Regions from separate parts of the Pseudomonas sp. HS6-2 genome, predicted to be linked through region 2. Evidence: predicted binding sites of a transcription regulator. Region 2 holds the regulator's gene; the other holds the start of a gene.

Region 1 (3,482 bases), 1.7 Mb from region 2:
ACTGAGCCTGTACCTGCCGGCGGACAAACGCGCCGCCGCCGATCTTGTTGAGCACGATCAGCAGGGTCAGCTCGCGACCGCGGCACTCGAAGCGTTGCAGCAAGCCCTTGGCAATGACCTTGGCCTGCTGCTGAATCGCCTGTTCAGGCAGGCTCAGGCCGATGATTTCGGCGGCGTTGTACATGTCGATCACCGCCTGCTCATCGTCCATGTCGATCATGCGCACATTTTCGATGGTCTGGTCGAACGCGCTGGCTCCGTAGCGCACGCTGTAGCGGCCGAACGCGGCGACGGTTTCCCTGAGCATGCGCGAGCGGCTGGCGGCGATGATTTCGCACGGCCGGGTGTAGCCGTCCCAGTGGGCGAACACCTGGGTCAGGTAGCCACCGCCGATGGCGCCGAAACCATGGATGCCGACACGGAACTGGTTGAGCGAGGCCGGGAAGGGTTCGGCGAGCTCCGGCATGCCCAGGTCGGGCACGCACTCGTTCAAGTCGGCGAGGAACCCGTGCATGCTGCGGTAGGCCTTGAGCGCACCCGCCTTGACTGCGGGCGCAGGCGGCTTGATGTCTTCGATCAGGATGGCCTGGCCTTCGGCGCGCATGGCCGAAAGCAGGCCGTTTTCCGAATCTTCGAGCATGAAGCACTGAGCGGGCGCGCAATTGAGTGCGCGGGCAGCGCGCAGGAAGATTTCCGGGTGCGGCTTGCCCTGGCTGACTTCATCGCCACAAACGGTGATGTCGAAGTACTTCAGCACGTTGGCATTGATCAGGTATTCCTCGGCAATCGCACGGCGGCTGGAGGTAGCCACCGCCAGGGTCAGGCCCGACTTGCGCAGGCGCTCCAGTACTTCCAGCAAGCCTGGCTTGATCGGCACGCCGTGATTGCGCACGTACTCCAGCTCCAGCTCGTCGGCGCGCTGACGAATCTGCGCATAGGGGAAATCTTCGCCGTTGTGGGCCTTGGCCAGCGCTTCGGCCTTTTTCGCACTCAGGCCCAGCGAGCCGATCAGCGTCTGCTCGCTCAAGGCTTTGCCGAAGATTTCCAGCGATGCCTGTTTCAACGTCCTGAAACGCAGGCGCTCGGTGTCGAACATCGTGCCATCCATATCGAAAATGGCGCTGAGAATTTTGTTGCCCTGAAACAAGATCATGTAGGTATTGCCCCTTTTTTTGGCGTGTAACACTTCGCCTGCAGCGGCTGAATGGCGAGTCAATGCGTGTCGACTGCGGCATGGGCAGTCAGGTAGGGGGCATGCGATCTACCGGTGGGCGCTCGGGTTTGACCCAGAGGTAGGGTGGTACGGCGCGGGGCGTGCAGAGGAGGGAGAGGAACTTCGAGGCAAGGCGGGCGACTTTGGATTCACGCCCACTGGCTGCAGCTTGGCTGGCAGACAATGGGCGCACAGAGCGATGGATACGTGTGATTCCAAGCATGAGGTGCTTATCTTCCTTATTCGGGTGACTGTCGTTCCTTTTTTACCCTTGCACGTATGCGCAAGCAGATGCAAGGCACCAGCAACATCCGTTCGGTTACCGAACACAAGCCGCATTTGCGCACTCAAGCCTGCCACGGCAACTCCGATAGCTGCTCACCCACCGTCGAAACCTCGACCAGAAGTGGCGCCAACAAGGAGTACTGCCCGCATGTTTGCCGACCTGAAGATCCGTACCGGAATGTTCTGGGTGCTGTTGTTGTTCAGCCTGACCCTGCTGTTTTCCACTGTCAGTGCCTGGCGAGCGGCGCTGGGCAGCGACGAGCAGATCACCGAACTCGACCAGACCGCACACCAGTCGGACCGGCTGAACAACGCGCTGCTGATGGCGATCCGCGCCAGTGCCAACGTGTCTTCGGGCTTCATCGAGCAGCTGGGCGGCCACGACGAGAGCGCGAACAAACGCATGGCGCTGTCGGTCGAGCTGAACGACAAGAGCCAGAAGCTGATCGGTGAGCTGGTCGACAACGCTCGCGAACCGGCGCTGCACGCGGTGGCCAGCGAGCTGCAAGCCACTTTCGGCGAGTACGCCAGGGCGGTCGCCGGGCAGCGCGAAGCCTCGCGTCAACGCTCGCTGGAGCAGTACTTCAAGGTCAACACCGACGCCGGCAACGCCATGGGCCGGCTGCAGGCGTTGCGCCAGCAACTGGTCGCCGCCTTGAGTGAGCGCGGCCAGCAGATCATGCAGGCATCCGACCGTCGCCTGGAGCGTGCGCAACAGCTGAGCCTGGCGCTGTTGGCGGTGACACTGTTGCTCGCCGGCCTGTGCTGGGCCTTCATCGCCCAACGCGTACTGCACCCGTTACGCGAGGCGGGTCGGCATTTCCAGCGCATTGCCGGTGGCGACCTGAGCGTGCCGGTGCAGGCTCAGCAGCGCAACGAGATCGGCCAGCTGTTCCATGAGCTGGAGCGCATGCAACAAAGCCAGCGCGATACCCTGGGCAAGATCAGCAGCTGCACCCGGGAGCTGGCCGACGCGGCGGGCGCACTGAACACGATTACCGAAGAAGGCGCCAACAACCTGCGCCAGCAAGGGCTAGAGCTGGAACAGGCCGCCACCGCCGTCACCGAAATGACCACGGCGGTGGAGGAGGTTGCACGCAATGCGGTCACTACCTCACAGGCGACCCACGAGTCCAATCAGCTGGCAGAGAAAAGCCGTCAGCAAGTCAGCGAAAACATCGACGGCACCCAGGCCATGACCCGCGAGATCCAGACCAGCAGCGGCCATCTGGAGCAGTTGGTGGGGCAGGTCCGAGATATCGGCAAGGTGCTGGAAGTGATCCGTTCGGTGTCCGAGCAGACCAACCTGCTGGCGCTCAACGCGGCCATCGAGGCGGCCCGCGCCGGGGACGCCGGGCGCGGCTTTGCCGTGGTGGCCGATGAAGTGCGCACGCTTGCCTACCGCACCCAGGCGTCGACCCAGGAAATCGAGCAGATGATCGGCCGCGTGCAGCAGGGTACCGAAGCGGCTGTTGCGTCGATGCAGGCCAGCACCAGCCGGGCCCAGTCGACACTCGACATCACCCTGGCATCGGGCCAGGTGCTGGAAGGCATCTACAGCGCCATCGGCGCGATCAACGAGCGCAACCTGGTGATCGCCAGCGCGGCCGAAGAACAGGCACAGGTGGCGCGTGAGGTGGATCGCAACCTGCTGAACATCCGCGAGCTGTCGAGCCACTCGGCGGCGGGTGCACAGCAGACCAGCGAGGCCAGTCAGGCGTTGTCAGGGCTGGTCGGGGAGATGACGGCGCTAGTGGGGCGGTTCAGGGTCTGAAGCTCAGCTGTCTTTGCCCAGTACGTAACGGTCGAACTGCTCGATGTACTCGTCGACGTTGTCTTCCAGCATCATCCGGTACTGCTCGCTGAAGTACTTGAGGATTTCCTCGCGCGCGGCGGCCATTTCGGCGCCGGACTTGAAGTTGCGGGCGCTGAGCCAGGCACTGAAGCGGCTGGCGGCGAAGGTCATCGAGGCGCTGACCTTGCC
Region 2 (3,482 bases):
TTCCGCGTCGACCCGGCGCTCACCTTTGCGCAGGATGTCGAACACGTTCTCGGCGATGTGGCAGCACTCCACCAGCTCGTTCAGCTGAAGGAAGCCGGCGCCCCCTTTTACAGTGTGGAAACCGCGAAAGATTGCATTGAGCAGGTCGGCATCGTCGGGCCGGCTTTCCAGCTCGACCAGTTGCTCGGACAGTTGCTCAAGAATTTCGCCGGCTTCTACCAGGAAATCCTGAAGGATTTCTTCATCGGCGCCGAAGCTCATTAAACGTGCTCCTTAAAAACCCAGGCTGGACAGCAGATCGTCGACGTCGTCCTGACCGGACACAACGTCTTCACGCTTATCGGCATGAATCTGCGGACCTTCACCCCGAGTCGGATGTTTTTCTTCATCTTTTTCAGCGCGCAGCTGCTGGTGGTCGTGTTCGATACCGGCAAACCGGTCGACCTGGCTGGCCATCAGCACGAGCTTGAGCAGATTGCTTTCCACTTCGGTCACCAGCGCAGTCACGCGCTTGATCACCTGGCCAGTCAGGTCTTGATAGTCCTGGGCCAGCAGAATGTCGTTGAGGTGGCCGGCGACCTTGCGGTTGCCCTCGGCGCTGTGCGTCAGGAAACTGTCGACGCGCTTGACCAGCTCGCGGAACTCCGGCGCTGCGACTTCGCGGCGCATGAAGCGCTGCCAGTCGACGCTCAGGCCTTGCGCCTCGGCAGCCAGGTCGTTGAGCACCGGCGTGCTCTCCTCCACCAGATCCATGGTGCGGTTGGCGGCACCCTCGGTGAGCTTGACCACGTAGGACAGGCGCTCGGTGGCATCGGTAATCTGTGAGACTTCCTCAGCCTGCGGCATACGCGGGTCGATCTGGAAGCTGACGATCGCGCTGTGCAGCTCACGGGTGAGCTTGCCGACTTCCTGATACAGGCCACGGTCGCGGGTCTGGTTGAGCTGATGAATCAGCTGCACCGCCTCGCCGAAACGCCCCCGTTCCAGGCTCTCGACCAGCTCCTGAGCATGTTTCTTCAGGGTCGATTCGAACTCCCCCAAAGACGTCTGTGTTGTTTCCATGGCGCCCCCTGACGTAACTCAGCCGTTGACGCGTTCGAAGATCTTCTCGATCTTTTCTTTGAGCACCTGGGCGGTAAATGGCTTGACCACGTAACCGTTTACGCCGGCCTGGGCCGCTTCGATGATCTGGTCGCGCTTGGCTTCGGCAGTCACCATCAGCACCGGCATGGTCTTCAGCCGATCGTGGGCACGGACCTTGCGCAGCAGATCGATACCGGACATGCCCGGCATGTTCCAGTCGGTCACCAGGAAGTCGTAATGGCCGCTTTCGAGCATCGGCAGCGCGGTGGTGCCGTCATCGGCTTCATCGGTGTTGGTGAAGCCCAGGTCACGCAACAGGTTCTTGATGATCCGCCGCATCGTCGAAAAGTCGTCAACGATGAGGATTTTCATGTCTTTGTTCAAGTAGACCTCCAAGCAGTCTCAAACGCGCTCGGCCCCGAGCACGCGTATTCATATTCGGTACAACGTGGAAAACGACTGCAACGACCCCGGGCTCAACGCGCCCGCCATTCCCCCAGGCGGCTGCGCAGGCGCGCGGCACACTGGCTGTGCAACTGGCTGACTCGCGATTCGCTGACCCCCAGCACCTCACCGATTTCCTTGAGGTTCAGCTCTTCGTCGTAGTACAGCGCCAGCACCAGGCGCTCACGCTCCGGCAGGTTGGCGATCGCATCAGTCAGGGCAGCCTGGAAGCGCTCGTCTTCCAGATCGCGCGACGGCTCGACCTGGCCACTGGCGCCGTCCTCGTGCAGCCCTTCGTGCTCGCCGTCCTGCAACAGGTCGTCGAAACTGAACAGGCGGCTCCCCAAGGTATCGTTCAAAATCCCGTAGTAATCATCGAGACTCAATTGGAGTTCGGCAGCAACTTCATGATCTTTAGCGTCGCGGCCAGTTCTTGCTTCCACGGCGCGCATCGCGTCACTGACCATGCGCGTATTGCGGTGCACCGAACGCGGTGCCCAATCGCCCTTGCGGACCTCGTCGAGCATCGCCCCGCGGATGCGGATGCCGGCGTAGGTTTCGAAGCTGGCGCCCTTGCTGGCGTCATACTTGTTGGCCACTTCCAGCAGGCCGATCATGCCGGCCTGGATCAGGTCCTCGACCTGGACGTTGGCCGGCAGGCGTGCCAGCAAGTGGTAGGCGATGCGCTTGACCAGCGGCGCATAGCGTTCCACCAGCTCGAACTGGGCGTCTTTCGACGCCTTGCTGTACATCTTGAAGCCGCTCGCGTTCATAGCACGGGTCCTGCGCTGGTGGGTTGCACCAGGCGCTCGACAAAGAACTCAAGGTGCCCGCGCGGATTGGCTGGCAGCGGCCAGCTGTCGACCTTCTGTGCGATGGCCTTGAAGGCCAGGGCACACTTGGAGCGAGGGAAGGCCTCATACACCGCACGCTGCTTCTGCACCGCCTTGCGCACGCTCTCGTCGTACGGCACGGCGCCGACATATTGTAGGGCGACGTCAAGGAAGCGGTCGGTGACCTTGGTCAACTTGGCGAACAGGTTGCGCCCTTCCTGCGGGCTCTGCGCCATGTTGGCCAGCACGCGGAAACGGTTCATGCCGTAGTCGCGGTTGAGCAGCTTGATCAGCGCGTAGGCATCGGTGATCGAGGTCGGCTCGTCGCACACCACCAGCAGCACTTCCTGGGCCGCGCGCACGAAGCTGACTACCGAGTCACCGATACCCGCAGCGGTGTCGATCACCAGCACGTCGAGGTTGTCGCCGAGCTCGCTGAAGGCCTGGATCAGCCCGGCATGCTGGGCCGGGGCCAGGTGCACCATGCTCTGGGTGCCGGAGGCGGCCGGCACGATGCGCACACCGCCAGGCCCCTGCAACAGCACATCGCGCAGCTCGCAGCGCCCCTCGATGACATCGGCCAGGGTGTGTTTTGGGGTGAGACCCAGCAATACGTCAACATTGGCCAGGCCAAGGTCGGCGTCCAACAACATCACCCGGCGGCCGAGTTCGGCCAGTGCCAGGGACAGGTTCACTGAAACGTTAGTCTTGCCGACGCCACCTTTGCCACCGGTGACGGCGATCACCTGGACGGGATGCATGCTACCCATGTTCGTTGTTTACCTTGTCTCGCTTGGACCCAAGCCACACGCGGGGTAGTACTGCCAACCCCGGAATGTAGGTACTTTGCATACGCTTCATCCTCAACCTGCGCGCCGCGGGTTGTGGTAGAGATCAGCGAACATGTCGGCCATCGCCTCTTCGCTGGGCTCGTCCTGCAACTGCACGTTGACCGCGCGGGTCACCAGCTGGTGCGGGCGCGGCAGGTGAAGGTCGTCAGGAATGCGCGGGCCGTCAGTGAGGTAGGCCACGGGCAGTTCATGACTGATGGCCAGGCTCAGCACGTCGCCGAGGCTCGCCGTTTCATCGAGTTTGGTCAGGATACAGCCAGCCAGGCCGCAG

Evidence for each region. Region 2 encodes FliA, which starts transcription of late flagellar genes. Its sites were predicted from a motif close to CTAAAGTTTNNNNNNNNNNNGCCGNTAA; they were not measured.
Region 1: a site for FliA is predicted at 1,560-1,587, ahead of ACOKS3_RS15985 (methyl-accepting chemotaxis protein). Genes of this name have one in related genera too.

Annotation. Positions count from the first base shown of each region.
Region 1 covers NZ_CM143906.1:3,439,919-3,443,400, reverse strand. The annotation lists gene mtlD (bifunctional mannitol-1-phosphate dehydrogenase/phosphatase) at 1-1,153, opposite strand, end outside; gene ACOKS3_RS15985 (methyl-accepting chemotaxis protein) at 1,647-3,272, shown strand; gene ACOKS3_RS15980 (DUF3144 domain-containing protein) at 3,276-3,482, opposite strand, start outside.
Region 2 covers NZ_CM143906.1:1,779,350-1,782,831, reverse strand. The annotation lists gene ACOKS3_RS08375 (chemotaxis protein CheA) at 1-261, opposite strand, end outside; gene ACOKS3_RS08370 (protein phosphatase CheZ) at 274-1,062, opposite strand; gene ACOKS3_RS08365 (chemotaxis response regulator CheY) at 1,081-1,455, opposite strand; gene fliA (RNA polymerase sigma factor FliA) at 1,560-2,300, opposite strand; gene fleN (flagellar synthesis regulator FleN) at 2,297-3,130, opposite strand; gene flhF (flagellar biosynthesis protein FlhF) at 3,224-3,482, opposite strand, start outside.